One region of the Nostoc sp. C057 genome, then DNA from elsewhere that is predicted to be linked to it. Evidence: riboswitches for the same ligand, from Rfam matches in the RefSeq annotation. Region 1 holds a riboswitch; the other holds the start of a gene.

The links. Region 1 has a riboswitch for cyclic di-AMP ahead of FD724_RS02220 (universal stress protein). Riboswitches for the same ligand answer to the same signal wherever they lie in the genome.
Region 2: another riboswitch for cyclic di-AMP. It lies ahead of FD724_RS29790 (glycosyltransferase); the one in region 1 lies ahead of FD724_RS02220 (universal stress protein).

What each region holds. Positions count from the first base shown of each region.
Region 1 is NZ_CP040281.1:533,426-546,443, reverse strand. Features, by position in the region: gene FD724_RS02250 (PHB depolymerase family esterase) at 1-491, opposite strand, end outside; gene FD724_RS02245 (hypothetical protein) at 611-853, opposite strand; gene FD724_RS02240 (MFS transporter) at 1,664-4,783, opposite strand; gene FD724_RS02235 (high light inducible protein) at 5,412-5,624, shown strand; gene FD724_RS02230 (high light inducible protein) at 5,667-5,870, shown strand; gene FD724_RS02225 (SLC13 family permease) at 6,059-7,396, opposite strand; gene FD724_RS02220 (universal stress protein) at 7,665-8,282, opposite strand; cyclic di-AMP (ydaO/yuaA leader) riboswitch at 8,532-8,664, opposite strand; gene FD724_RS02215 (ABC transporter ATP-binding protein) at 8,682-9,518, opposite strand; gene FD724_RS02210 (ABC transporter substrate-binding protein) at 9,626-10,756, opposite strand; gene FD724_RS02205 (IS5 family transposase) at 10,815-11,639, shown strand; partial or broken gene FD724_RS02200 (substrate-binding domain-containing protein) at 11,860-12,204, opposite strand; gene ntrB (nitrate ABC transporter permease) at 12,291-13,018, opposite strand, start outside.
Region 2 is NZ_CP040281.1:7,025,053-7,043,988, forward strand. Features, by position in the region: gene FD724_RS29775 (pentapeptide repeat-containing protein) at 1-655, opposite strand, end outside; gene FD724_RS29780 (microcompartments protein) at 666-1,307, opposite strand; gene FD724_RS29785 (hypothetical protein) at 1,930-2,127, opposite strand; gene FD724_RS29790 (glycosyltransferase) at 2,232-3,503, opposite strand; cyclic di-AMP (ydaO/yuaA leader) riboswitch at 3,665-3,879, opposite strand; gene FD724_RS29795 (DUF1350 family protein) at 4,864-5,862, shown strand; gene argC (N-acetyl-gamma-glutamyl-phosphate reductase) at 6,033-7,001, opposite strand; gene FD724_RS29805 (MFS transporter) at 8,020-9,306, shown strand; gene glpK (glycerol kinase GlpK) at 9,311-10,825, opposite strand; gene FD724_RS29815 (PAS domain-containing protein) at 10,956-12,125, opposite strand; gene FD724_RS29820 (hypothetical protein) at 13,077-14,369, opposite strand; gene FD724_RS29825 (hypothetical protein) at 15,124-15,438, shown strand; gene egtC (ergothioneine biosynthesis protein EgtC) at 15,791-16,579, opposite strand; partial or broken gene FD724_RS41185 (DNA polymerase beta superfamily protein) at 16,581-17,483, shown strand; gene FD724_RS29845 (DUF423 domain-containing protein) at 17,673-18,053, opposite strand; gene FD724_RS29850 (hypothetical protein) at 18,148-18,636, opposite strand; gene bchM (magnesium protoporphyrin IX methyltransferase) at 18,880-18,936, opposite strand, start outside.

The DNA.
Region 1 (13,018 bases):
GCTTGAGTAAGTATTGCACCTCTAGAAAAACCAGTGGCATAAATTTTATGGCTATCAATATTGATTTGCTGCTGAAGATGATTAATCAAAGCATTGACAAACGAAACATCATCCACCCTTCCTTGAGTGTTACCTCTAAGGCTCCATTTTTGGTCAATTCCATCTGGATAAACAACAATAAATCCTTTTTTATCTGCTAATTCATTGAAGCGAGTCACATTACTGATAGACTTACCATTACCATCATCTCCATGAAACACTAAAACTAACGTCATTGGGCGGTCTGGATTATAAGATTTGGGAGTGTACAAATAGTAAGTACGTAACTTTCCTTGATCATATAGTTTTCCATAATTATCACCACTCAAGATTTTTGCTTTAGTTATATTTTTTTCTTCAGCCTGAATGGAATCGCAGGCTGTCAATAAAGTAATTCCAAGTATAACTATGAGAAGTTTTTTTAAAATCCGAGAATTTTGATAAATATTCATGTTAATTAAATTGATTTATGTTCGATACTTTTATTTATTTTGTAAGTCTTATTTAGCACAAAAATTTTACCTAATAGAGGCTAACAACCCTACTTGAGTTGTTAGCCTCCATTTAGATATTAAACTCTTACATTTACATAACGAGCAGGAACTCTAACCTTAACCCACCTATTACCGCGTCGTACTGTTTCCCAATGTGCCGGAATCAGCTTTCGTTGAAATCGGGCAACAACAGGTTTATGCACAATAGCAACTGTATGAACATTGGGTTTGACAAGGATTTCTGCTGCTGATGCCTGCGATGGCAAGGAGGAAATTGCCAATGGGAGAGCAAGTAATGTACCTAATAAAATACGTTTCATCTTCAAATTTCCATCGATTTACTTGAGATTTTTACAGCATTTATCAATAATTTATGAATAAATATTCTTACTTGTTAGGTTTCCAGTAAGTTTGTTTGTTACACGAATTAATTGATTTGCTGTATTACTGTTAGTTTAAAATACTAAATAATAATACACAGTGGAATAAAGTCATAATTTAAGCATGACTTTATTCACATTTTGGGTTTTAGATAAAACAATTTTGCCATTGCTATCACTGAAGGTTTTGTCAACTATAGCTGTTCTTAGTTGAGTAGGTACTGAGAGGATGTTTTAAAAGTAATTGGCTGTGCTTTTAAGTACTTCTAGATCCCCCCTAACCCCCCTTAAAAAAGGGGGGAACCGGAATTAAAGTCCCCCTTTTTAAGGGGGATTTAGGGGGATCTGAACTTTTGATACCGATAAGGGGACTTTTAAAACATCCTCTGAACCCTACCCTCAACCCTTTAAGAATAAGCGAGGAGCTTGCTCTGAAGTATATTATTTGATCGTGTCTTTTCCATTATTTTAAATTGCTACTTATGTAAAATTTATTAACTTGCAGAAATAATGGGGCGATCTACTGAGAAAAAGCTAGAATATTGCCAGTTATTTAATAATATTAAAGCATTAAATAAAATCTATCTTTACCTATCTAATTGCTGAAATTAAAGCGGTAAGAGATATTCATATATGACTATATTTAAAAGCATAGTTATACCAATTCAAAATTAGAAAAGCTGACATCCCAAATATAAAAAAGCCTCCCATACTGGGAGGCTTAAATGTGAGCGGAGACAACTTGTTAAACTACGGCCTTGCAGCCAGCGCTCCTCCTAATGCAGAGAAAACGGCGGAGACGGATGCTGTGGCAAACAGCCACCACGCTGCTGTAGCTGCGGCTTTACGGGTTTCTTCAGCTTGTCGCTGTGCTTGATGCTTCACTTGTTCTAGGCGGCGTTGGGCTTCTTGCTGTATGCGTTCTGCACGTTGCAATACTGTGTTGCGGGCCCGTTCAATTTGGTCGATGATCCGGTTGGCATCTTCCTCAGAGATGTCCTCACGAGAACTCATAATTGCTACTAAAGTCTCACGATCAAAAGAAGATAAGCGATCGCGCAGGGCATCAAATCCCGCTTGCGGATCGTCAAAAAATGTGCGGACATCGTGTTTGATACTGTCGTAATTTAGTTCCGGGCGATCCAGGGAGTTAAGATAGTTGCGGATGCGGGCAAAAACCCCATCAATTGCATCTTGAATGCCTCGTTGGATATTCCGCACTTGTTCTACAAATTGATCCCTGACGGAGACAATGTTATCGGCAATCCGCGCTGCTTCTTCATCAGACATATCTTCCCGAATCTTCAGCAGGGCGATGATTGTAGAACGGTCAAAATGGGAAAGGCGATCGCTAAAACTTTCTACCCCCACTCGCGGATCGTGCAAGAGTAGTTGCAGATCGCGTTTAATACCTTCAGGATTGAGTTCTTCTTTACCAGTTTGGCGCAGATACTCTTCTAGATAAGCTTTGAATGTTTCTGCTCTTTGCTGTGTACGAGTAGCTAAACGACGAGGCGCACGTATAAAGTTACGAATCGAAGTTTGGGTGGAATCAATGATTTCATTGACTTGTTGTTCGCTCAAATCTTGACGTTGACTGAGCAACTTCACCAGCGTATCTCGGTCTAACTGCGACAATCGATGGCGCAGTGCGCTGGCTCCCTCTTTGGGATTTTCAAACAATTTACTCAAATCTCGCTGAATACCTTCAGGATTCAGTTCTTGTTTACCAGTATTCCGTAGATAATCTGCGATCGTGGTGGTAACAGAGTCGTATTGCTCTTTGGCTTTATCTACTACAGCTTGGGGTGTGTGGCGAATGTTATGCCACGACTCTTCAGCCGCATTGATAATTTGATTAACTTGATCTTCACTCAAATCTTGGCGCTGACTCAACAATTGTACTAAGGTATCGCGGTCAAAGCGAGACAACCGCGCCCGAATTGAGCTAATTCCAGCTTGGGGATCTTCTAATAGCTTTTTGAACTCCGCACGGATGGCATCAGGATTCAGTTCTGATTTCCCGGTGTTACGCAGATATGATTCTACATTCAGCCACAGAGTTTCTGCTTGATATTGTGCTTGTTCAGCTAATCCTTTGGATTCTATCAAGACGCGATCGCGTTGTTTTTCCAATTCATCCAGAATGCTGTCTACTTCATATAGCTGGACATCATTCCGTTCCAGCAATATCTCCCGAATTTCCTGACGTTCAATGTGCGCCAGTCGTAATGTCAGGGTTTCATAATCTGCATCTGGGTCTTGCAACAGTGGTTTAAAATTCCGCTCAATGCCTTCAGGTGTCAAATCTGTTTTCGGAGTAACGAGCAGATAACTTTCTACTGCGCGTTGCAAGTCTTGGACTATTTCTCTTTCTTCGATACCTGTAACTGTCACCAGCACATCTTTGCGGACAACTTCTAGCCGATCTGCAATGCGCTGAATTTGGCTTTGGGTAAGTAGTCCTCGTTGTTGGAGAATTTTGACGAAATCGTTACGTGATAATCTTTCTAGTTCTCTGCGGACTATTCCAGGGTCAGCTGCTGGGTCGTAAATGACATCACGAAATTCTTGGGCGATTTTTTCTGGGCTTAGTTGCCAAGCATAAGTATTGTACAGATAATTTTCGACATCAGATCGAATTGGGCTATAGGGTTGTGATGGTGTTGGCAAACCTAACTTATCTGCCTGTTGGGTGACTTTATCTTTGGCTGTGGTAAGGCTACCCAAGATTTTTTCCACATCCAAATCAGATAAATCTGTGCGTCCCAACACAATGCCGGTTAAGGCGGATAGTCCTTGCTGGATTGTACTTTGAATTGGCCCAGTAGTAGATGCCTTTTGATCAGCCTCCTTGGAACCACGTGTTTCTGAAATTAATCGCTCCAGCTTGGCGTTAAGTTCATCTGTCTTACTTTGCCCTGCTGGAAGTGATTTCAGATAATCCATTAACTCACCCATCCGGTCTTCGGTGGGTGAATGCTGACTTACTACCTGTTGCCAAACCTTATATAAAGTATCAGCAATGCGGGTAACGTCTTTTTTGGAAAGGTCGGTACGGCTGCTGACTAACTCGATAAACTTTTGGCGGTCAATGTTGCGAATATCTGGAGTCCCTGCGATCGCTTTTAATTGGGGATCGTTGAGTAAATTTTCAAAATCACTCCGAATTTTCGACACATCCAACTCTGGTGGACGCAGCTTATCTAAATAATCTTCTATGTTCTCCCGAATACTTCCAGGGTCGATGCCGCTTCCTAATTCTCGGCGAATGGCGGCGGCGGCGGCTTCAGCTGTTGCGACAACTTGATTATTGACAGCTTTCGCGCCTAGTGCGGCTGTAGCTGTACCCATAATCGCTTGAAAACCGGAAGTTGCCGTATTTACGACTGAGCCAATTAAGGAACCCACAGTAGTGGAACTTACCCAAACGAGGAGTAAAAAGTAAGCACCCCAAATTACTAAACCGAGAATTGCTCCCAATCCTGGATCTAAGATTACAAGGCTCAATTTAACTGCCAGGAAACAGGCAATTAATAGAGCGATCGTTACAGTGAATAACGTCCAAATCCCTACTGCTGTACCGATTTTGCGAATGCTGCCGCCCAAACTTCCGACTTCCCCAGAATCTGAATCCGAGTCAGATGAGTGCCCCAGATAGGAAATACCGGCTGCAAGGGAAAGATTAGTTAGAACTAATTGGAAAGCAAAGGCTAGGATCACGCCGGAGATTAAGGCCACAAAAAAGCGCGGCCCGGAAGTCAGAACCGATGCCTGTGCTGGCGTGACGTTTGAGGGATCTACTGGAATCTGTGCTAACCACAATAGTGGTTTGTAGAGTCCCAGCATGATTTCCGTACTTTGGAACATTGTATTTCCTTCTACTAAGTTTAAATTTGGGGAATTAAGATTTTCTTGAGAAGCAACTCTTAGTATTTTTGTCTGTATCTATGGCAATACCTAACTGTTTAGTTCAGAATCGTAGAATTTAGCTGTTGAAAGCATCTCTCCAAGGGCTGAAAACTATATACAGCAAAAGATATAAATTTTATTATCTAACGATAAAAGTAGTTAAAAATTTGGTTAATTATTGGCTGCCACGCTCTTAATTTTAACTGCTTAATCAAAATAATTGATTTTGCCCAAGCTATAGTTTGATTACTATAACTTTACATTTATTTATAATTATCTTTTTATCACCCTCTCAGGGTGGATTTGTCTGCACTAATATGTTGTTGATTATCGTCCCCAAGAAGTGCCTGTAGTTTGTGCCTACAGGCAGAAAGCAATCTAGTTATAAATAGCTACATTAAAGTTAACAAATGAATTGTTGATGACAACAAGATGGCAACTCATTATTCCAGAGATTTGCCAATACTTGCATAAAGAATAATTTGCTTTAGAATTTAGTCGGTTATAGTGTCCAGCGCGATGTTTTACATCTGATTGACTGCTAGAAATTAAACATCTCAAAAGCTAAGAAATTTTGGAGAAACAAATGGCAACTCAAGAAGCTCGGTCTTCTACTGACCTACCACCTGTTGCACCAGAATACAACGGTATAGACCGTAACGCTTTTCTGTTTGGCTGGACTCCTCAAGCCGAAATTTGGAATGGTCGTTTGGCAGCAATTGGTTTTCTCGCCTATTTGCTTTGGGATTTAGCTGGCTATAGCGTTTTACGCGACGTACTGCACTTAGTTGGCTACTAAAGATTGAACCTTTGAAAACTTACTGGATATTGGAGAAAAAAAATGGAACCTCGATCTTCTACTGATTTAGCACCTGTTGCTAAAGCCTACAATGGTGTAGACCGCAATGCTTTTTTGTTTGGTTGGACTCCTCAAGCCGAAATTTGGAATGGTCGTTTGGCAGCAATTGGTTTTCTTGCCTATTTGCTTTGGGATTTAGCTGGCTATAGTGTCTTACGCGATGTATTGCACATAATTAGCTATTAGTAACCACAGCTATATAAGCTGTTACGCCTTTAATTTGCACTAATATTTTTTCAATATGATTGTGGGGTGGGCATCTTGCCCGCCCTGATAATGCAAGTTGTATACGTAACAGCTTAAGACTTCCGCAAATAGTAATCTAAACCCTAGTTTTCAGGTAGGGGCAATTCATGAATTGCCCCTACCTTTATCTAAAGCAGAAAGCGAAACAACACATACAAAGCCGAAGCTACCAGTTGCAACAGCATCACTGGAATGCCGTAGTGAAGGAAAGTTTTAAACGAGATGCGTCGTCCATGCTGCTCAGAAATACCGGCAGCGACGATATTAGATGATGCCCCTACTAATGTGCCATTACCTCCCAAAGTTGCACCAAACATCATGGCATAAAAAAGCGGTAATACTTCTGGGGGAAACTGCCCTTGAAAATCTTGTGCTAGAACTTCTGTGGGTGCTAATCCCACAGTAACAATGTATTGTTTAAGTAAGGGAACCATCCCCACCACTAAAGGAATATTGGGGATTACGCTGGATAATATACCTACAAAAAACAATAAAACCAGGGAACCCAGGATAATATTTTTTCCTAATATTGCTGCCAATATTCCTGATAAACCATTAATTACACCTGTTTTTTCTAACCCTCCAATTAGCACAAAAATACTCATAAAAAATATTAATGTACTCCAGTCTACATCCCGCAAAATATTGTTAACTGAATCGATTCTGCTATGGTGCGATAACAGCAAAGCTAAAGCTGCTCCTAACAAAGCTGCGGCAGCAGGCGAAACCGGAACTGGTAGAGTTTCTCCAACGACAAAAAATAGCAGGACGAAAAATACTATAACTGCGCCAAAGCTTAAAGCTCGTGGATGATTGATTTGTGGATGTGGTAGTTCTTCTAAATTATCTAACTGGGTATTCCAAATTTTACGAAATAAAAATGGTAGTGTTGCAATTACTATAGCAACGGCAATTACTCCTCCTAAACTCAATTTAAACAAATAATCTGTAAAGCTGATATTCACAGCATCACCAACAATAAAGGTAGCTGGATCTCCAACTAAAGTAAGAAGTCCAGCACTATTAGCAACAAATACCATTAAAATTAACAAGGGAACAAAATTTATCCCGACTTCCTTCGCCATTGGTGGAATTAAAGGCGCTAACAACATTACTGTTGTGGCATTTGGTAAAACTGCACAGATAGGTGTCACAATAGCCACAATTCCGAGTAATAAACGCTTGCCTTGTCCCTTAGCCAGGAGTACTATTTGAGTTGCTAAATAATCAAATATCTTGGTAGGTTCAAAAGCCCGTACTAGCACCATAACTCCAAAGAATAAACCGAGTGTTCCATGACTGTTGCCGATGTAACCAACAGCTTCTTCTAAAGTCATGACGTTGGTAAAAACTAATAATAATGCTCCCAATAATGCTGCGATGGTGAGATGTACCCATTCCGTCATCACTAAAATAATGACGCTTATAAATGTAATTACACTAAGGATTGCTTGCCAGTTGTCCACATCTTACTCCTGAAGTTTTATTGGTTGCATAGTAGCGAAAAAAGCCACCTAGTTTTAGGTGACTTATCTTATGATTACAATTGGATAAAAATTACCGAACAGAATTCAGGAGTCAGGAGTCAGAATTCAGAATGGATTCTGTACGACTAGCGGATAGCGCAGCGTTAGCGACGCAGGAGCGTCTTGATTCTGACTCCTGTTAGCGGTAGCGGGGCGTTTAGCCCATTCTGACTTCTGAATTCTTCTTCAATGAAATTTTAAACAGCGATTATTCATCAATACAACTGGGAATACCCAAAACGGCGCAGGGAAAATTATAACCTAATGCTTCAATCATCGGATGATTAACAGATTGGCAACCGAGAAATAGAATATCGGCGGCTTCTGATTCAACAACTTTGTGAAGTTCTGTGGAAATGCTGCCAAAGCGCAAATGAGATTTGAAGGAACCTTGCCATTCTTCAGCCAGACTTCGGGCTTGCCAGAGAATTATATCTGCTTGTTGTAGGGGAGTTACCACTGTCTGCAATTTGGGTTGAGTTAATACCTGTGTCACAGACTTTGATACTTCACTTATTTGACATTCTAATGAAGGCTGTTGTGGAAAGCTCAAGATATTTGGATATTGACTGCTTTGATTATCTTCTACCACATAAACAGCTTGAACAGTGACTTCTGCATTAGTAGCTAAACGCGTTTGATGGGCAATCCAGAAAGCAATATCTAGCGCCGTATGACTGTTAGGAGATGCGTCATAAGCAACAATTAAATTAACTGCTTTTGCTTTTTGAGGTTCTTTAGAGAAAGGTTTTCTTGGTTCTGGCACTAGTACCATTTGTTCAATTAAGTCATTGCGACCTGTGGCACTTTGCAGACGTGCTAACATTGGCTTGATTTGCACAGCTTTACTTCTCCCAATGAAATGAATTAGTAATGAGAAAGAAGCAGGGGGACAAATTTTAGATTTTTGGACTTTCCTGCGGAACGCTACGCGTAGCTTGCTTCCCCGGAGGGGTACGGCTACGCTCAGTCGAACAATTTTGGATTTTAGATTGAGTAACGATAACCAAAATTGCAAATCTTAAATCAGTCCAGGAAACCCCAATAATAACTGTATTACAGCCAAAGTCTTGGGGGTTCCTTCCATTGCCTACGGAGTTAGCTGACGGGCTAAGACTGGAAGGTGTCTCTCATAAGATTAGCCCCAAACATTGGTTCCTCCGTTCCAAATCCAGCTTTCATGAATTTGAATTAGGCTACCCACTAAAAAAAATGATAATCTAATTTACTCGTCTTGTGCAAAATATCGATCGAGAAAATTTAGGGCGTGGTTGCGGAGTTCAAAATATTCTTTTGAGTTTCGCATGGCTGCGCGATCGCGTGGATGCTCAAAAGGAACTTCTAAAATCTCTCCTATACTAGCAGATGGGCCATTAGTCATCAAGATGATGCGATCAGACATATAAATTGCTTCGTCTACATCGTGGGTAATCATCATCACTGATTGACGATTATTTTCCCAAATATCCAATACTTGCCGTTGCAATTTACCACGAGTTAGCGCATCTAGTGCCCCAAAAGGTTCATCCATCAGTAACATTTTGGGACGAATTGCTAAGGCTCTGGCAATACCTACTCGTTGTTTCATACCTCCAGAGATTTCATCAGGATATTTGTCAGCTGCCGCCGTCAAGTTTACCATTGCCAAGTGTTCATTTACAATGCTAATTTTTTCAGCCCGATTAGCATTTTTTAGCACTTCATCCACAGCTAACCGGATATTTTCTCGCACGGTTAACCAAGGTAACAATGAATAGTTCTGAAATACCATCATCCTTTCGGCTCCTGGCTGACGGATTTCTTTGCCATCAAGCCGAACTGATCCGGAAGTGGCTTTTTCTAAACCAGCTACTATCTTTAATAGGGTTGATTTCCCGCAACCAGAGTGACCAATTACAGAAATATATTCATCTTCACCAATCGTTAGATTAACTCCATCTAAAACGACAAAGTTATCTTTATCAGGTGTCGGATAAGACTTGACTAAATTTTCAATTTCTAAAAATCCAGTGCGGGGAAGAACTCCGGTCTGGGTATTAATAGGTAATGAGGTATATTCCATCATCAAAGGCTCCCGAAATAATTTAGTCAATCAATTTTGGATTAACCGCGACTTGTACCGAAAATCTAAAATCTAAAATTGCCAGGGTCAATATTTAAACTTGGGATTTAAGACAGGAAAAAGTTAGTGGGAGCGTTAGCCCTGATAGCAAAACTATTCAGATAACCCACCGGATCGCTGGGATCGAAGCCTTTCTTATCTATAAATACTTCTGGTGGTTCGACCTTGTAATCATCCTTGGGACATTTTATGCCCATTTCAGATGCTATCTCGCGATATAAATCTGTTCTCCAGCCTTGTTGGGCTAGTTTGTCGGCATTTTTGGGAAATTCCTTAATTTGTCCCCATCGCGCTGCTTGTGTCATTAACCAGAGACTTCGCGATTGCCATAAGAATGTTGAGTGTTCTTCTGGTTGTTTGGGAAGGTTGTCAGGAATATCGAAGAAAATGGTAGTATCGGCAGCTTGAATGGTGCGGTCTTTGCCATCAAAGCCGCCATAGTTGTAGTTACCGAGAATTCCGGGACTGGTAAACTTCGCAATTGGGGCATCTTTCTTTTTGGGTCTAGCACCTGTAAAGGAACGTTCTGTTAGCAGTTCAGCTACTTCTTGGCGATTTTCTGCTTTGCTGCAATATTGGCAAGCTTCAATCATCGCCTTAACTAGAGAACGATAGGTTTTGGGATATTTATCGATGAAAGATTCCATTACTCCCAATAAACGATCTGGGTGTCCCAACCAGACTTCTTTGCCTTGTGCAAAGGTAAAACCGATGTTTTCGTTACCTGTAATAGCTCGTGTATTCCAGGGTTCTGCAACCATGTAAGCTTGCATTGCACCAATCCGCACGTTTGTCACCATTTGGGGCGGCGGTACGATGATGACGCGAAACTCTTTAAGCGGATCGACTCCTGCGGCGGCGGATAAGTAACGGATAAAGTATTCGTAAATGGACGAACTTAATACTACCGCCCAAACTTTGCCTTCTGGCGGTTGTTTGTCAAAGTAGCCTCGGAAATCACGCCCAAAGGCTTCTAAAGCACCATCGCCATATTTTTCTTGATATTCATACCACGGACGCAGCCCAAAATCCCACATGGCTTTGTTCATGGTCATGGCGTTACCGTGGCGGTGAATGGTCATTGCTGCACACAAGGAGGCGTGACGTGCGCCTTCTGCACCAATTCTGGCGTTGGTAACAGCACCAGATACTACGGGTGAAGCATAGAACTCTTGCAAAAGTGTTTTGTGGTATAATTAGGGGTTTGGCAATTTGTGATTAGGACTTTGAGGAGCAGTGAAAATAGAGAAAGCCAAGCAGCTTACTGCAAAAAAATTTAAGCGAATGACTGGAGTGAGCCGTAAAACCTTTGAATTAATGGTTGATGTAGTTAAAGCTGATGCTCAAAAGAAGAAGAAGCCTGGTCGCCGTCCTAAATTAATTATTGAAGACCAAGTTTTAATGGTCATCCAATATTGGAGAGAGTACCGCACTTACTATCATATTGGATTAGATTTTGAGCTTTCAGAATCTGCGGTTTGCCGAATAGTTTTTAAAATCGAAAATATTTTAATTAAGTCCAGAAAGTTTAGTCTACCAGGGAAAAAACAATTATGGAAAATATCATCTGAGGAAGGTTTAGTCGTAATGGATGTTACCGAGAGTCCAATTGAAAAACCTCAGAAAGGTCAAAAAGGATTTTTTAGCGGAAAACAGGGAGAACATACTTTAAAAACGCAGGTAGTAATCTACCAAAAAAGCAGCCAAATCATCTGTTTGGGGCATGATAAGGGAAAAATCCATGATTTTCGCTTATTTAAAAATAGTGGAATAAAATTTGGAGAATTAGTTAAGGTAATAGCGGATAAAGGCTATCAAGGAATTGCTAAAATTCATCAATTAAGTGAAACACCAATTAAAAAACCGAAAAGAAAAAAGTTGACGAAAGAACAGAAAAAATACAATCGGGAACTCAATCGATTAAGAATTGTTGTTGAACACGTAAATCGTCGTTTAAAGATATTTAAAATTTTGTCTGATAGATATCGAAATCGTCATCGACGTTTTGGGTTAAGATCGAATTTAATTGCGGGAATTTATAATCACGAATTAGCCATATAAATCGGATATAAATTGGATAAAAAAATCGAATTAATCCAATAACTTCAGTATTAATCAATAACTGAAGTGATGTTTACTGCCATCTTCTTGACTAGCGGTAAGCAAAGCCATGCCGTAGGCTTATCGCCAGATAATACTTGTTAGAAGAAAATCATAATCTCTTACTATTTTAATGTCCCTAAATTGAAAATAAAAATAACCCTTAATTATACCACAAAATATTTATGCAAGAGTTCTCATCTAGGCGACCAAAAATTAAACCGTCGCGGGAGGTGGCCCAGCTAGCCTCGCGGTTGAGTGTGACGTTCAAACCATATTTGTGGAAGAAGCCTTTTTTCCAGGCGATCGCAAATGGCGCACAATCATTAACAGGAACGTAACCAATGGTGAGATCGGATTTTTCTAGGTCTTGCGATCTAACTACTGGTTTTACAGCTAAAGCTTCTTCTGTTAGCCCTTTGGCGGATCTATCTCCTGAAATTCCACAGGAGGACAGCGCTATCCCGGTTGTGGTTGCTCCTATTCCTTTAATAAAATCTCGTCGAGTCCAGTTTATATCACCCATTTTTATAGCTCCATTGGTGATGAATTGCTCACGCAGAAGCGCAGAGTCTGGTTACATCTTGCTATTTTGATTACAATCAAATCTGGTTAGTTGGAAGTTTTCGGACGATGGGTTACTAATTCTTCGAGTTTGCCCACGGCGTAATCCAAAATTAATCCAGTTAAGCCAATTATGAACACAGCTAAAAACACTGAACTTAGGTTTAAACGACTCCATTCATCCCAGACGAAAAAGCCGATACCAATACCACCTGTAAGCATTTCCACGGCGACTATTACTAGCCAAGCTATGCCTAAACTAATTCGTAAACCTGTAAAAATATACGGTAAACTTGCAGGCCAAATTATTTTGGTAATCCGCCTCCAACGAGGCATTTCTAGCACTTGTGCCACATCTAAATAATCTTTGGGAACGCTAGAAACTCCTAAAGCGGTATTAATAATTGTCGGCCATAAGGAGGTAATGAAAATGACAAAAATGGCTGAAGGATCTGCTAAATTGAAAATTGCCAAGGCGATAGGAAGCCAAGCTAAGGGTGATACAGGTTTAAAAATTTGAATGATGGGATTGAGGGCTAGCATTGCCGGTCTGGACATCCCAATTAAAAACCCCACAGGAATCGCTACTACCGCACCTAACAAAAAACCCAGTAATACCCGGCGCAGACTTGCGATCAACAACCAACCAATTCCCAAGTTACCTGGGCCTCTTTGGTAGAAGGGATTTAAGATGTAGTCTAGATTAGCAATGAGCGCTTCTGGTGGGGTGGGCATTAATTCATCGTTGGCAAGTGCAATAATCCACCACAGCACAA
Region 2 (18,936 bases), 1.0 Mb from region 1:
CTTGACTCAAGTCAGCTTGACTTAAGTTAGCCCGCAACAGGTAAGCACCACTGAAGCGAGCCTTATTCAAATTAGCTTTGTATAAGTCAGTTTTATAAAGATAAGCCCCCAATACTTCCGCTTCGTACAAGCTTGCTTCGCTGAGGTCAGCCTCAATCAAGTTAGCTTCAATCAGGTTGGCAAAAGATAGATTCGCCCGTATTAGCTTCGCTGCACCTAAATCAGCATCTCTCAAGTTAGCGCCTTTTAGGTCAGTTCCAATTAGATTAGCATGAGCGATCGCAGCGCCTCTCAAATTCGCCTCACTCAAATCGGCTCCAATCAAATTAGCCTGGCTCAAATCTGCCTGCGTAAGTATAGCACCACTCAAGTTAGCAACACTCAAGCTAGCATCACTCAAGTTAGCTTCAATGAGAAACGCTTTGCTGAGGTTGGCACTACTGAGGTCAGCACCACTGAGGTTTGCTCGCACCAGTAAAGCATTACCTAAATCTACCTTTCTCAAATTTACCCCCTGGAGGTTTGCGCCTCTGAGGTTATGCCCTTGCAGATTTGCAGCACTGAGGTCTGGTTCAATCTGAGGATTTCTCTTTCTCCATTCAATCCATGTCACTGCACCTGCTTTGAGTAAAGCTAGATGCTCTCGATTTGCCATTTTCTCTCCTTTACTCCTGACGACCACCTAGAGGATTTGCTCGGCCAGCTACACTTTCAATGGCCGTTAAAGCTCCCGCCGCACCTGCTAGAATATCCTGTTCTTGCCCACCTAAGTAAAGTCGTCCAAAGCTACCTACAGCTTGAACTTCAAGAATGTTAATCCTCGCCGCTTTCTCCGCTTCATTGGCAGCTAGTGCGGCGTAAGCAGCAGGTTCCACTTCTAATACATATAGTGTTTGTCCTGCTAGTAGTAGCTGTCCCCGGCGCGTGCGATTAATCAGTTGTGTTTGATAAGCATCGATGTTGCGGATAATCTGACTAGAAATAACACGCGGTTTCAGACATTCCTCTCTTTTGACTCCTAGTGCCGCCAAAATTGCTTGACCAGCAGCTCGCGTTTCACCTTGGGAGCTAGAATGAACTTCCAATAGTCCGTATAGTCGTTCAACTACCTGTACTCCCGGACGGACAGAGGCAGATTTCAGGGCTATATCCGTAATCTTATTGATTTCGATACCAGGAGAGATTTCAATCCACAGTGATGTATCCCCTGGTAATGGTAAGAAGCCTTGGGCTACTGTTCCCATATATGCTGCATGTTGAGGTTGCAGGTTGTCGAGAAATACGAAACTGCGTAGTTCTATTCCCAAGATTTTGCTCTCCAGTCATAAGGGTAAAAGTTATCTATTGCAAGATATGAGTGCCTAACTTGGGTAATTTTTGCCACAAGTGAAGCATGAAAAAATACAAAGTAGAAAAATTTTGCTGTCGATAAATTTTACACCTGAGAAGTATTCTGGCAGTAAAAACCGCCTTGATAATTGTACAAGCTTTATTACGCACAAATCGCTGCCTGCAATGTCTAAATCGGGCAATGCTTGTTTTGATTTACCGATCGAGTTAATGTGACAAAAAAAGTCTTTAGCTAAACTGAAGCGGGAAAAGTTCACTAAACTTTTCCCGCTATCTTCAAAATACTGCCAAAACCGCAGCCAATTAAATTGACAATGCTACTACTTGTCTATCGCATTAGTTATGAGTGGTAAATACGTTTGTAGTGAGGACTTTAGTCCTCAAATATTCAAGCACTAAAGTGCTTACTACAAACCTATCAAAACTTTTGCGATAGACAACTAGATTTGTTTTTCTGCGTTTAATAGAAAAACAAATCTATTTGTTTAGGGACTTCCAAAAAATAAATTATCCCAAATTATTTGTATGTACGCACAGTTGTGATATTCGGAGATGGGATGTTTTTTCGCTGTAAGTCCCTTATTCTGCCTCTGCCAGTATCCATCTGGAGTAAGCATCTTCGAGAAATCTGCTTTGACGACGAGTTCCTTTATGCTTGCTCACTCTGACTTTGAGGGTAGTTATGTACACTCCATCCATTACCTCATGCCCATAACCGAAAACTTGACCAATTTGCCCTGTTCTTTGATGCAAAGCATAATCCCCGATATGCAACATAATTCTGACTTCCTAATTAACTAGGTTGAGTAGTTTGTCGTTGGCTATTTGGGCGCGGCAAAATCACTCTGATGATATTAGTTCCGCGCACAAAGCTGTAAAAATTAAGCTGCAATTCGGAGTTGGGTATTGGGTGCAGTTTGAGCCAACAAACGAGTGTAAAGCTGAGTCAGTCGGAATCCGACACTGTACCAACTAAAGGCAATTTCTGTCCGTTGTCGAGCCGCTTCACCTAATTGGTCTCGCCAAGCTGGGTTGACAAGAATGCGGTCTATAGCAGCAGCAAAAGCTACTTCATCTTTAGGAGGTGCAAGTAATCCTGTAACTTCTGGTACAACAGTAAACTGTAGCCCACCAACATCACTAGCTACGACTGGTGTCTGACTAGCCATTGCCTCAATAGCAACTAAACCAAAAGGTTCATAGTGGCTAGGGACTACGCAGACATCAGCGGCGGCGTAGTAGAAGGGGAGAGCAGTTTCATCTAGGCGACCGGCAAAGGTTGTACAATTTTCTAATCCGAGTTCAGTCACGATGCTAGCAATGCGATCGCGTTCTATTCCATCACTCTGACCGGGACGGCTACCACCACCAATAACTAGCTGGAGGTTAGCTTCACCTCTTAAACTAGACTTGGCAACGGCTCTTACTAAGGTTTCAATTCCTTTGCGGCGGTCAAAACGACCAACATAGAGAACCATTTTGGCATCTGGGCCAATTCCCAACTTTTCTCGCGCCGCAGTTCGCTGAATTCCCCCAAATTTGTCAGTATCGGTGCCACAGGGAATCATTTCAATGTTTCCCTTGCTAGAAACAAGTACCCGCATGTGTTTCTGCTCTTGCGGACTGGTTGCAACTACACAGTCTATAGTTTCCAAGCAGGCTTTTTCTACAGCTAATCGCTGGGCTGCAATTACGGGAACATCACCAATACTTCTGTATTTAACGGCTCCTAAAGAGTGGTAAGTATGTACCTGAATCAGGGGTTGCTGCTTTTTCAATTCCATACCCACCCAAGATGATAACCAGTAGTTGGTATGAATTAAGGAGTAATGAAACCCTTGGCGCTGCTGAAATTTCTGGAATTCTTCGATGAATTCAGGTAAATGGTCGAACAAGTTATCTCGCCCGATAAACTCAGCTGGGCCAGCTTTTAACCGAATAGTACGACAGTTTGGGCTATGTTGAGCGATCGCAGATTGTTCAGGATTACTACGACGAGTGAACATATCCACTTGCCAACCCTGCTGGGCTAAGGCATAACCTACTTGACGCACATAAACATTTTGACCCCCAGCTTCTTCTTGACCAATTTCAACAGCAGGGTCGCCATCAACAGAAATTAGGGCAATGCGATGTTTCTTATTCTGGAACATAGCTGATTTTCACCTCAAGGCAAATAATCCTGCCTCAAACGCCAGAAATCAAGATATTATTATCCTCTCTCAAGGCCGAGGGCAGGCACAACGAACCGCAAAGTTACCAGCCAAAGGACACTGACGAGAACAAGGCATTACTTGTTAAGAATGCTGCTCGTTCAGTCTCTTCTCAATGCCGACGAAGTTAGCTGACGGGCTAGGACTGAGAGATGTCCTTCTTAAGAAAGTTATGAGTTGTGAGTTTAGTAACTTTTAACTCCTTACTATTAACTATTAACTTTCTTCAAAATACGCCCCAGGTTTGGTTCCTCCGCTCCGGTTTACCCTTTACAAATGTTTGTTGGGAATATAGTGGATTAGGCAGACTGATTTATTTTTCTTAAAGTTTTATAACCTTTAGTCATCAACTATGTCAACAGTATGAACAAAAAAATGGTGATGCTAATCACTTCAAAGCGCTTTGTAACTAGCTTTGAAGAATCAGACTGTAGGGGAAAGTTAGTGTTATTGAGAAGCTCTCAAAAAGATACTTACTGATGTTGATTGCTACATTTTCTTTAGTTTCTGGGAATGAAATAATTTTGAGAGTTTCCAAGAGTTAAATATAGCAATGGCGTACTATTTTGCTAAACCAAGCATCCAACCAGGAAAACCAGCAACGTCAAAATATCGATTTGAGCCAACAGCTTGATACTTCAGGATCATTTTTAATCCATTAGTGCTTGGTTGGGATGTCAAAGTATTAGATTTAAAAGTAACTTTTTTGACTCCTTTGACCAAAGATTCATGTAAAACACGACCCAATACGGTTCGGTTAAAGGGTAAAGGGAAAAGGTTTTGAATACATCCTTTCCCTTTTACCCAGACCACAAGGAAAGTGAAAAATGCTTATCCGAACTGTATTGAAACAAGACCTATAAGTTCTCCTTGATGGGGAATATTCAAATTTAAAATCTTAGCTAAGGTAATAGCCACATCAGCTTGTAGACCAGGTGGCATCATCTAAATTTGGCAATATCAATATTTATACTGGCTATGAAGATATCAACTCCTTGAAGTCTTATAAGTAAATTTTATTAGAGAATCGTAATATCTCTCTTTCATAAATGGTTTGAGAGGTACAAACCTTTACTATGTTATTGAGCCGAGTATCTCAGTTTTGGGAAAATATTTTTTAAAGAATCCGAAAAGCAGCAACATCAGTTTGGAGATTAAGTATAGGACTCCGATTTGATTTCTGAAAACATCCTGAGACTGAAAAGCCTATTTTATCAGGGTTTTATCTGAAATCTTGTTCAAAAATCAGATATGAGTCATATATACACCTATCAAAATGAGATGAACTCGTTGCTAAGTCATGGTTAATACAAATTTAAAACTGAGATTTAAACCCGTTTCTCACAGTTGGGTTGCTCTGCATCCACAGCCTAAAGGAGTAATTCAATTTATTGCAGGGGCTTTCTTTGGTACATTTGGCCCCATGCTTTTTTATCGCTATCTACTTCAGTCTTTATTTAATCAGGGATACACGATTATTCTTCTGCCGTTTAATTTTACTTTCAACCATTATGTAGAAGCTGGTTTTTTGATGAGAGAGCAGTATGAGATTTTGCCAGAGCTTGTAAGGATGGCAAGTGTTGAGAGATATGATTATGAAGCCTATCTAGATGATAAAAACTTTTCTTGGATTGGACATAGCCTTGGCTGTAAATATATTTCCCTCTTAGAAGGATTTACTGCTCTGCCAGATGATATTAAAAAAAGAGAAACTTTTATTCGGAATCTGCTATCTCATACTTCAGATAAGTCCCAAATAGAAAGTGTAATTAAAGATATTAACATTCTCGTTGAGGAACTTAAACGAAAAATTATAGAAGATCAGAAACTAATTTATAGTTACGTAGGTCGGGAAATTAAAATTAATAGTGTCTTTATTAGAGGGCAAGTTTCTATCCTCTTAGCTCCTGATATTAGCGATACAGCCAGCGCAATTCGCCCTCAATTTTTAGCCGATATCATCGATAATCTTGGTTGGGGTGTGAAACCAAACCCTGAAGAAACCAAGAATTTAATCAAGGATAGTGGGTTATTTAATATCATGGGTTTAGTCTGTTTTAAGTCTGATAATATTGCTAAGTTAACCTGTGAATGGTTTACTGATATTTTGAAAAGACCGCCTCAAAAATTTATCGAAACTTTAGACGGTGGGCATTTAAAACCTTTAGGTATTCAATTAGGTAATACTGTCATTAATCTTTTTGATAAACCTTTAATTGAGTCAGTTCAAGATCGAAATAGAGACTTTGAGCATCATGTAATTGAATTACTTGAGGCACTCAAAGAAGAATCAAAATAATGGGCATTGGGCATTGGGAATTGGGAATTGGGAATTGGGAATTGGACATTGGGCAAAACAGTTCCGTTAGCGATAGCGGGGCGTTTAGCCCGTGAAGAGTTAGGAGTTACGAATTCTACCCCTGCTCCCCCTGCTCCCCTGCTTCTTCCCCATTCCCTAATGCTTTTTCATCACAATCCCAATTCTTCAGGAAAGCCCAGCATGATGTTTAGGTTTTGGATTGCGGCTCCTGATGCGCCTTTGCCCAAGTTGTCGAGACGAGCAACTAGCAATGCTTCTTTGGTGGTGTCATTGGCGAATACAAAAACCTGAACAATATTAGTGCCGTTCACTGCAATCGCATCCAAAAATATTCCGTCTCGCAGCAGAGTAGAATCTTGGAATGGAGCAACCTGCACAAACTTTTCACCTTGGTAGTAATCAGCGATCGCTTCATAGATTACCTCACCTGATGGTGGATTATCCAAAGTTCCTAACGGCAAAGGCACTTGAACTAGCATCCCTTGCTCAAAATCCCCTACTGAAGGGACAAATAGTGGCGGCGATGCTAACCCTGAATAATAATGCATTTCCTTGACGTGCTTATGTCCAAACTGCAAACCGTAGATTCCATAAGGATATAGTGACTCACCCCCGGCTTGCTGTTCATGGAAGGTATGGTATTGTTTGATAAGATTCTTTCCGCCACCTGAGTAACCTGATACTGCATTCACGGTGATGGGAAAATTATTTTTTAAAAGTCCCTTAGCAATCAACGGACGGATACAGGCTAAAAATCCTGTGGGATAACAACCTGGATTGCTGACAAACTGAGCGCTGGCGATTTTCTCTCGCTGTCCTGGATTGAGTTCGGGGAACCCATATATCCAGCCATTAGCTGTCCGATGGGCACTACTAGCATCAAGGATTTTAACCGTAGTACTACTTACTAAGCTAACAGCTTCGCGGGCTGCATCATCAGGTAGGCAGAGAATAATAACATCAACGGCATTGATTAGTTTAGCTCGCTCATTTGCATCTTTACGTTTAGATGTCTCAATGCTAACTAACTCGATATCATCCCGTTGATTAAGACGTGAATAAATTTGTAAGCCTGTGGTTCCTGATTCGCCATCAATGAAAATCTTAGGTTTAGTAATCATGCGGGGAGTATCCTTAGATGTCAGTAGTATTTTAAAACAGCTATTAGTTATCAAAGTTTAAGATGGGAATTTACACCCCAAATCAAACTTACCACGCAATAGTTCTGGGGAACTCTGACTCGCAACTGTTTACTCTGCACTTTCTGAAGGATCTTCAAAAAGGCTTTAAATGTCTCTTCTCCTATGCAGAAAACGGATGGTTTCAATCCTTTAATTTATAAAGTGGTAAAAAATTAGATAATTACCGACTGAAAAACTCCGCAGACTTGGCATTAAGAAGTCACACTTTCTTCCCATACTTGGGCTTTACACCAGTATTTTATCGCTTTCTATCTTTTGCGATCGCACGTATGAGTACCACCTCAACTTGGCGTATTCTTCATCTTCACCAGGAATAATTTCCCAAAAGCCTTGTTAATGCAAGGCTTTCAGCTTACCAAGCGTGCCATTCAACCCTTTGATGATCTGTTTCCAAGTTCTACTTTGCCCTCATCCTACTGCTAAATACACCTGGACAATACCTGACTTATTCTCCCCATCTCTCAGTACAATCGCGGTTTACAGTATTTATTCCAAATTGTTGGAGTGTAAATTGCTAAAAACCTTGCAGATTCATAACTTGAGATTTTTTACAAAAATATTTTCCAATTGATGATTTAAGTGCGGCATCTGGGAACAATCTATGGAACTCAGATTTTTGTTCGGTACTTAGCACTTACTAAGCGCTTAAGAAAAGAACATAAACCTGTTTAAAATACTGTCCCAGTTTACCAAAATCACCCGTGAGTAAAAAACTAGAAAATTTAAAAGTATTTATCCTATTTTAGAGAAACAATACCCGAAATAATCTGAACTAAAACAGTAATAAATAACACAGGTATTTATCGCTCTTTCAACTGAGATATAGATTTCTCATAGCTTTATTTTCCCAATTTTTAACACTCTAAATGCGGATTTTTCAAGCCGGATTTTGGTATGGAATAAAAACTTACCTACACTTGCAGTATCTATAAAAATGCCTAACTCTAAAATTCAAAAAGACCTTCGTCATAACTTGACCGTCAATGTTGTTGAAAGTGCATTTTTTGGTTTAGGAGCTGGTTTTGCCTCCTATATCACGATTATCCCTCTATTTGTTAGTGGTTTTACAAATTCTGCATTGCTCATCGGTCTGATCCCAGCTATTCCGCGTTTAGGTTGGCAACTACCTCAGCTATTAACAGCTGATAGAATAGCTCGATTACAGTATTACAAACCAACTGTAATGTGGTTGACAATTCACCAAAAACTTCCTTTTTTAGGATTAGCACTAGTTGCTTTATTAGAGCTACAACTCAATCACCAAACTATCTTATATTTGACATTCGCCATCCTCATTTGGCAGGGACTAGGTAGCGGATTTAGCGCTCCTGCTTGGCAAAGTATGGTTGCTAAAATTGTTCCATCGGGAAGGCTTGGCATTTTTTACGGTGCTTTAGCTGCGGCTGCTAATCTGATGAGTATCATTGGTGCTTTGAGTGCTGGTTTACTACTCAAGCAAATTGCCCAGCCATTTAACTTTGTTCTCTGTTTTTTGTGTGCCAGCGTTGCGATGGCTCTATCTTGGTTTTTTATGTCTAGGACGCGAGAGCCAGTAAACAACTCATTATCGACCATTGAAACTAGACGTGAATTTTGGGACAGTCTTAATGTGATTCTCCGGTGCGATAAGAATTTCCGTTACTTTGCGATCGCACGTATGCTTTCACAATTAGCCCTAATGCCACTTCCCTTTTATACACTTTATGCCGTACACCATCAAGGTATGGGAGAAGCATCTATTGGGTTAATTACTGGCGTGCTGATGGGAACGCAAACTATTGCTGGATTGGTTTTGGGTTGGGTAGGCGATCGCTGGGGTAACAAGTTGGTCTTGGAAGTTGGTTCTGTTGTTTGTGCTTTCAGCGCGATTCTAGCTGGGCTAGCAACAAATGTAAACTGTTTTTACTTGGTATTTATAGGAGCGGGAATAGGTATGAGCGCTCTGCAAAATATTGCTGCGGTAATGACCTTAGAGTTTGGTAATCAGCGTCAACGACCAGCCTATATTGGTCTTGGTAATACCCTTGTTGCCCCTGCTACAATGCTTGCTCCCCTTTTAGGTGGATGGATAGTGGATAATATTGACTATAGAACTGCTTTCTTGGTGGCAGCTATAGGTGGATTAGTTACAGCACTAGTTTTGCACGTAGGAGTGCGCGATCCACGTTATCTGGAACAAAATTTTAATAACCATTCAGTTGAAGTTTTGCCTGAGCAGTAAGCATTTACTCCTCCCAAGCCAGAGTGCGTTTCACTGCTTTTTGCCAAGTATCAAAGTTAGATAATGGCTTATCGCTCCTCGGTTCAAACACACGCTCAATTTGCCGTTGCTGCACCAGCGCTTCGTAGCTCTCCCAAAATCCTATAGCTAAACCTGCTGCAAATGCTGCACCCTGAACGGTCGTATCGCGCATTATCGGCCGTTCAACTGGAATACCTAATACATCAGCCTGGAATTGCATCAAGAAATTATTCTCGCAAGCACCACCATCTACGGTTAATCGACCAACGGGAGTACTGCTAGATGAATTAATCGCCTGTACTACTTCCAGAACTTGATATGCGATCGCTTCCAACACGGCGCGTACTAGATGCTCTGGTTGAACACTGGCGGTAATGCCGAAAAAAGCTCCCCTAGCACTCATATCCCAATATGGTGCGCCCAGTCCACTAAATGCAGGCACAAAGTAGACTCCGCCATTATCTTTCACCTGATTTGCCATCGTTTCACTTTCAGCAGCAGTTTTAATCAGCTTGAGGCGATCGCGCAACCATTGAATACAAGCTCCACTGGTAAACATACTACCTTCTAAGGCATAACCTACATCCAATGCTCCGCTTGGATTTGCTTGTGTCCATGCCACCGTAGAAATAAGTTGATCGTGCGATCGCACAATTCGATTGCCTGTGTGAGCTACCAAAAAGCTACCAGTTCCGTAAGTACATTTCATCAAACCGGGGCGATCGCAACCATGACCAAATAAAGCCGCTTGTTGATCCCCCAATATCGCAGTAATCGGAATTTCAGCGCCCAACAAAGTTGCATCAGTAACTCCAAATACTCCTAAACTCGGCTGAATCTGGGGCAAAATATGAGCCGGAATTTGAAACAGATTTAGTAGATTTTCATCCCAATCACAGGTTTTGAGATTCATCAACATTGTCCGGCTGGCGTTGCTGTGGTCAGTAGCATGGACTTTCCCGCCTGTGAGGTTCCATAGTACCCAGGTATCAATAGTGCCTGCTAAGACATTGTTTAGATCAACATCCGTAAACTTATCTAATAGCCACCTAAGTTTTGTAGCAGAAAAATAGGCATCAATGATTAATCCGGTGCGATCGTAAATTTCATCAGCATAGCCTTGCTCTTTTAACTCGTGACAAAGGGGAGCAGTGCGACGATCTTGCCAAACGATCGCTCTATGGAGTGGTTTACCAGTAGTTTTGTCCCAAATCAAGCAGGTTTCACGCTGTACAGTTAGTCCTAATGCTGCGATCGTAGATGGAGAAATCTGGGCATTCTTAATGGCGGTTTCTATCACCCAACAGGTATCTTGCCAAATTTGTTGAGGGTCATGTTCTAACCATCCAGGCTGAGGATAATACTGAGTTAGTTCTTTGTATGCCTGCCCAACAATCTTACCGTCTGCGTTAAACACAAAGGCGCGGTTGCCTGTTGTACCTAAGTCCAGTGCTAAGATGTAGCCCGATGATAAAGTTGTGTTGCCAAGTGTGTGCATAGCTGCTTTGACATACTGCGTAGGTGTAGCCCAACCTAGGCATAGTGATTTTAGAAATGCGTATTAAATCACATATACATTATTTTGTGTACATTTAGGTCATCTTTTCTCACCAGATCCCCATCTGTAATTAATGGAAATCTCTCAAGATAATGTGTTTTTTTGAATCAAAACTGATAATACCTTCTTCTTGTAATTTGCCCATCAATCGTGTAATTGTTACCCTGGTAGTACAACAGGTGCTAGCAATATCTTCGTGAGTAAAGCGAACACTTAGGCGAGTTCCCTCCGGCACAGTTTCACCCACTTCTCGTTTCAAAAGTTCTAATAGATAGTGCAAGCGCTCTTGTACTCGTCGCCTTCCAGAAATAGCTAAAAAAGATTCTGTTTGCCGTAACCTCTGATTGATTTTTGGTAAAAGCGTATGGCTCAGATTTGGAGAAGCCTCTATCTCTGCCGCATAAATTGATACTAATTTTACATCAGATAAAGCTGTTGCTTGGTAGATATTTAAAGAAGTCAAACTAGAGCCAAAAACCATTCCTGCTGTTGCCAATCCTATCAACACTTCTTCACCCGTTTCACAGTAAGTATTGAGTTTGACCAAACCCTGAGAAACATACCAAATTACTAGTGGATTGAGTGGAATAGTTTCTCCTTTGGAATGTTTATGCACTTGACGATCGTTGAACAAATCGCCGTCATTATTGACTATTCCTGATTCTAAATACTGACGGTCACTAATATTACGCATTATCCAACGCAGAGAGATTGCCTTACCTTGCTGATTGCGGACAACTGTCACTGTCAAAGCTGCATCAAAAAACTCACCATGACGTTTTTGCAAGCGTACCAATAACTCTTTAACTCTGTCTGATTCAGATAACTGGATGAGTTCGCAGCGAACCTGTTGACGTTCTCCTAGAGGAACAAAGTTCATCATTGGTTTACCCACCAAAAAATGCTTTGAAACATTGAGCAACCTCGCTGCGGTATGGTTAGCTTCTTGAATCATTCCTTCTGTATTAGTTACTAAATAGCCGTCCGGCGCAAACTCAAATAAGTCTTGATAATGTTGGCGTTCTGCTTCTAGCCTATTTCGTGTTTCTAATAGTTCCTCATTTTGCTGATACAGTTCTTGTGCCGCTAACTGTACTATCTTTAAGGTGTTATAGAGTTCCTTTAAAGCTTGCGGCAGTAGATCCGTTGGAATCCAAGGTAATACACTAGCAGTTTGGTATAAATCTGCTAAACGCTTGTGCAATATTTCTGTACGTTGGATAAATTTTTCTATGTTCACCTTAAATTGCCGCTACTTATTTGCAGAGGTTGAGCAAAAAAAATCTATTAGTAAGAAATTATAGAGTGTCTATTGATACTTGCAAACATTTGAATACTTTGATACAATTAAGCTTACGGTATTTTGCTAGTTATTACGTCTACCTTTGGTGGGACAATTCGGTAAAATCATCCAATAAGAGAGCCTAACTTGCTGACCTCAAATTAGGCTCATTTATAATCAAGCTAATAAGCCAGTAAAAATTAGGACTAGTATACAAACTTAGATAAGACAGCATAACCAGAAAAACCCCGTTCTCAAACTGAATTTTTCACTATTGTTTAAGCCACTTTGTCATTCCCCCAATGAATGATTTAGTGTTAATGATAATTGTTTTCAATATTACCTAGAATAACTGATAATATTTTCCCCAACTTCCATCACAAGAATCAAGCTACTACTACCAAAGACATATAATCTAAGTTAAGTTTGTTTGTGCTTATAAATACATTTATTGATAACAAATTTCACAACAAGATTTCCAACTTCTGTAAAAAGTAGGGAATCAAAGTCTTTCGATCTTAAAATCAATTATAGAATTCTTTAGCACAGGGCAAAGGAAAACTGAAGTTTGCCAGTCATATAAAATACCAAACGGAATTCTAATTACTTAATTCTGTTTGGTAAATTAAAAATAGGCGTATAGGAAATCACATAACAACTTAACAATTATCCGCCTCTTTAGTTAGAGGATAAATGAAGCTGTCAGCTGATGTAATTTAACAATGCGTAACAGCTAATCAACGCGCAAGTTATGAGGAGTGATGGGTGAGGTGTCAATACTATAAAATCTCGTCACTCCCTTTTATTTGCTTCAATTTACAGCGCTTTTCAAGTAATTGAACTGCACTGTCCGATTCTCAACTCCTCGTCTCAGTTGTGGTGTAAATACCTAAAATATGCTGTATTAACTTAACGGATGCCATCATTATCAATAGCGCTGTAGCTATCGCTGGGGAAAAGCCCTAACCAGGGGTCAGAACTAGGAGTTAAAAAAAGTTGGGCGTATACTTGCTCATTTAGGGCTTCCACACTGCTTGTTTGCTTTGCTTGCATAAACCATTGATGAATTTGGCTGTGTAGCATATATTCATTTCTGACTGTATCTAAAGCCATCGTGGTTTCAAATTTTTTCACTATTATCGGCAAATTATCTTCTTTCGTGTTGACAGGCTGAGACTTTTTAGCTCTGATTAAAGAGATGCTATTTTGATCTAGCTTGACATCGGTGGCATAGAGTTGAGCAATTTTGTTCCAAACTTCCTGGTCGGTAATTTCAGCTAAAGCATTTTGATTCCGTTCAACATCAGACTGAAAAGCAATCAGCATTGGCGTTTCAACTCTCATCTTAGAAACTGCTAGAGAACTTGCTCTTTCTGCTGTAGGTGGCTGACTGGGATTGCTCGGAACTTTCACCAACTTAGGGGGAGACTTAATACCCAGGCGAGATAAATCTGCAACCCATTGGGCTTGGATAGAGTTTAGACGCTCGCTGTGGTATTTTCTTAAAAAAGCCTCGCGATCGCTTTTTGCAAGTTTACTATAATCTTTTACCGCTACTTCAGCCTGCTTTAACTGAAGTAAAAATGCTTTGGGACTATATAATCCTGGAATTGCGTCGATTGGACGACCCGATGCATCTAATATATAGTGAATGCTATTGCCTGTAATTGTCCGCTCCAACTTGCGTCCATCGCCAAAATCAATAGTTACTTTAGGTACAGGGCGCACCGATTGCCAGTGCAAGATAAAGTGGTCTTGAAGCAGCTTAGAAATTTCACTATTAGGATACAGTGCTACCCTGAAAAACCTACTATTGGCACAACTCAAATCCTGATCCAGTCTGCCCAGCAACCGCAGAGATAAAATAGGTTTACCACTAGTTCTAGCAGCAGCTTTGGCTTGTTCTATATCAGTGTACCAGTACAGACGAGAGGCATAACAATCTCGTTGTTGACAGAGTTCATCTAAAGCTACCCGGAGTGCAGATGAAGGTAGAACCGCATCTGAAGAATTAATATTTAACTTATTCGCATGAGATTTGAGAAATAGTTGTAACCCGCTTGGGCCTTGTTTCCGAAGTACAGAAACTTCTTGAGATAGCTTGGAAATTTCAGCTACAGGAGTTTGAGCATCAGCTGTCTGCAAAAAACTGAAGCTGACTAGCATGAGTGCGAAAGGATATTTGAAGGTTCTAAATTTCATATATTTTCAGAAAAATAGGGGCGTGGGTATTGCTATTCCTAACTAGAGAAGTCTAGTCTAACTTGTAAGAATCCCCAGATGCTCTGAAAGTTTCAGATGGGATCGTAAAGCTTAAAATATCGACATAAGCTCAAAAAAATCTCACTTGATTGTTGGCTGGTGAACGGGATGCGTCTTTAGGGTGTATGGAGATAAACAAATAGTATCTATTACTGAACGTATACACGTATTTATTTACATAAGCTACTTCATAAAGCTCAGGTTTTATTAAAAGTTCATATACTTTCTGCTTTAGTTACTTAAATATGCGAGTTAAGAGTTGATCTCCTATAAACTAGCTTTATTAAAAAATCAGTAGTATTCCTCTTTTATTAATAGGTGAAATACAACTAAAGTATAAATGGTTGTGCTGGCTTAGTTGATGAACAAAAACGTCAGCTATTTCAGGTGTATCTATTTGCTATCTCTCTAACAGACTGATTCAGCAGTCTTGAAATAGCCATTCTCTTTTTATTAAAGAGAAATCTACATCACCCTTAATTTATAGGGTATTTAACTCGGTACGCTTAAGCTTTTTCAGATAATTAATTTGCTAGTAAGTGCTAGTACTCATTCACTTATGAAACCCCAAAATCAGGTTTTATAGGACAACATTTCCATGATTTACATCCTATAGCTACGGTTTATTTATAACTAGGAGCAAGCACAACTCCTTGAAAATTTTAATATTTACCAACCCATTTTGCAAATCTCCATGCAACAATATTTTTCTCATTTACTCATACTGGCATTAGGAACAACTTCGACTTTGATGATTACTCCATGTCAAGGTCAAACTCCGGTAAAGCCCAACAATCAAAATACTGAGAATATTAGTTCTGTATCTTCAAATTCACCTTTGGCTATTCCATTGAGTGATTCTCCCAATTCTACTAATAACAAACCAACTATTCTCTCTGAGGTAAGCAATAACTCTTCTGCTGTTAATGCAAATATAGCTGCAACGAAGCCAAAGCCACGGCTTCCTATATTCAGCAGAATTTTTCCCACACCTTCGATGCAGCAATAATCAACGGCTAATATTTACAGGACGTTCAAATTTATTGAGTGAAAATATGACTCCAGCAACAGAGATTCTAATTGTTCTCTTTTGCTGGGGTGAGAAGCATCTCATCAATAGCGGTTCTCGTTTGTATGCAATATACCCTGACTACACTTCCATTTCCCTCTTCTAAAAGAAGAGAAGATTTGAGTGTTATCCCTCAACATAACAAGGTTGGGGCTATGGTCTATATTGAACTCAACTGAGAACCGCTATATATGTTAGGCATACCCTACTTTCCAACATATCTGCATACGCATCAATCAGCTAGTATTGCATGGATAGCCTAGATAAGGTTTGAAAAATAGCTTCTTTTATACTAAATTTGCTCGATTTGGATCTCACAGTCTGCTCCCACAGTAATTATGCTATTTTCTGGAAAAGCATTCCAGTTACCTATAAATAGAGGTTCAGACGCAATAATTACAGAATTTGAAAAAGTCGGATCGTCTCGAATCCAATAAAGAGATGGAGCCGGAGAAGTTGTAGCAAATCGAGAAGCTATTAGGCGATGCCCGTCACTAAAGATTACATTGATTGAGGCTTCTACTTGATAGCGCTTTGCCATCTCTAATAGTGTTAATAATGTAGTACGTAAAGCATACTCTGGAGGCCGATGTTTGTTAATTTGACTTTGTGAAAGTAACAATGCAAAAATGTGTTCAGAGTCAGTATTACCATTAATTTTTTCGTAAAAATCTTGAGTCAAAGTGCTGCGGATTTTTCTGTGTAATGTTTTGTGGAAATTTTCAATCCTTCCATTGTGAATAAATAGCTGTTGTTGATGTTTAAAGGGCTGACAATTAGCAAAATCTACGGCTTGTTCGGATGTAGCACTGCGGACATAAGCAAGCACACACTTGGATTCAATGTAACGGCTGAGACTGGGTAAGTTTATATCATTCCAAATAGGTAGGGTATTTTTGTAGGTAAATGGTTCGATATCTTTTTGGCTATGATACCAACCCACACCAAAACCATCTGCATTTACTACCCCAGAAGTCATTTCGCGGGGTTTATAACCCTGAACTATGAGTGAGTGTTCTGGTTTATACAAAAGATGCTCTAAAGAAACAGGCGAACCAAGGTAAGCAAGTAAACGGCACATGATGAATATTCCACCTTCTATTAACACAATTATTGGGCAACAGCCTTACCCGCTTTTATTCGCCATCATTAGTGGTTCCCACTTATATGGTTTTCCGTCACCTGATTCTGATTATGACTTGCGTGGGGTGCATATTTTACCAGTTGAAAAAGTTGTAGGATTAGAAACTGGGAATGAAACTATTGAAGTTTCAGAAATTCGCGAAGCTTTAGAAATTGATTTAGTAACTCATGATGTCAAAAAATTCTTTTTAATGCTGCTTAAAAAAAATGGTTACGTATTAGAACAGGGCGAACGCACGGGATTTCTGAAACCCTTGCTGGGCAAGGATCTTGATGAAAAAATAGGCTAAATTAAAAAACGCCAAAACCCTTGCTATTAAAGGATTCTTATACTTTAGATGCGTTTGCCCTGCGTATTAGAACAACTATACTCACCTTTAGTATTAACAACTTCACCCGAAGCCGAGGAATTAAAATTTATTGCCAAAGGTTGCATTACTCGTCACCATTATTACCATTATATTGGTTTTGCTGCAACACAATGGAAGCTTTTTGAAAAAGAACACACGTATCGCTTAAAGCCTTTACTTTATGTTTATCGAGTTTTATTGACAGGAATTTATTTGATGCAAACAGGTATAGTTGAAGCTAATCTAATGAAATTAAATGAGGTTTTCAATTTACCATATATTCATGATTTAATTAACCAAAAGCTAGCAGGAAAAGAAAAGTCTGTTGTGTCAAATGTTAATGTAGATTTTCATCAAATAGAATATGAACGTCTGCGTCATAAATTGCAGGAAGCGTACGAATCCAGCCTATTACCTGAAGTGCCTTCAGCGAATGCGGCTTTACATAATTTGCTAGTACGTCTGAGAACTAATGTAAAATTACAGAAATAAGTTTTATTTGTAAATCCTGTTTAAAAATATTCTTCTTGCTTTCAAGACTTCCAACTAAAAAAATATCCAATTTGTAGGATGCGTTAGATAGAACGAGGTAATACACCGCGATATGTAAACTAAAAGCACCCTACAAATATCGGATAATTTATTTTTTGGTATTCCCTTAACTATTAATTTCTAACTTTTTTACAACTTCAAATTCCAAGCAGCAAAAGCTAAGGTACCCCAACCAGCGAGAAAGGCTGCCCCGCCTAGTGGTGCGATCGCTCCCAAGGACTTAATACCAGTTAAGCTAATGGCATACAAGCTACCTGAGAAAATAGCAATGCCAGCGAGAAACAGCCATCCACTAGCGATGAGAGTGGGTTGAGGGGACTCAGCACGACTAATTAGTATTGCTACTAGAAAAAGTGCTAGAGCATGATACATTTGGTAACGAGCGCCAGTTTCAAAAATTTCTAGCGATCGCTCACTAATTTTTTCCCGCAAGGCATGAGAAGCAAAAGCACCAGCAGCAACTGACAAACCGCCTAAAATGGCAGCTATGCTCAAAAAAATCTGCGTCATTAGACCTAGCCGTAAGTTGGTAAAATAGTCATTGGTCATTAGTCATTGGTGAATAACAAAGGACAAATAACAAAGGACTATTGACAAATGACAATTAGACATCAAAATGATATGATACTGCCCCTTCTTCGTTCACCTTAAAGTTTGCATTGAATTCTTTAGCTTTTTCGTCTAAATACTGCCTAGCATGGGCTGCGGGTAGTTGTGACTTCATTGCAAAGCCTAAAACAGTTACACGCCCATGATTTTCTTGTAGCATCCCATAAAAAATCGATTGCAGGCGATCGCTAACTTGTTGATTAAGCGCCTTTTTTTCTTGCCGACTTTGACGATATAATCCCAATGCTAACCATGTGCCCAGCGTTAGGCTAGGAACACCAAAAATTAGACGTTCTACCGCAGTATTATCAATTACAGGGGTATCTGTTGGTGCTACGAACTCAATCGAGCCATCCCAGGATAAGGGTAGGGTAATTGATTTTTCCATAGTCGTTTTATTAAATACCTCTGCTGCTGATAGCATTACAAACATAAATCCAAATGTCAGTAGCCAACCGGCAGCCAATTTTTCAGCAGTTTTCATAGTTCCACTTCAAATTTGAACTTTGCTAGCGATTTTAACCTGACTTTCGTAAAGGTTCTACTATATAAATCTACTCCCGGCGATGGTTTTTTAGCTTTTGTAAGGGAATTTTTGCATACCTTGCTAGTGGTAGCCTGTCAAGAAACAACCGAAAGATACGGCTTGTTCGTAGTTTGCGCTGTCTTTGCTAAGTGCAAACTACGAAACTATCAAATTAAATTTGACAGACTAATAATATTTATCTTACTTGCGTGTAGCTTCTAGTAGGCGAGAAAAATAGAAGCGAGTCTTCGTCATCGC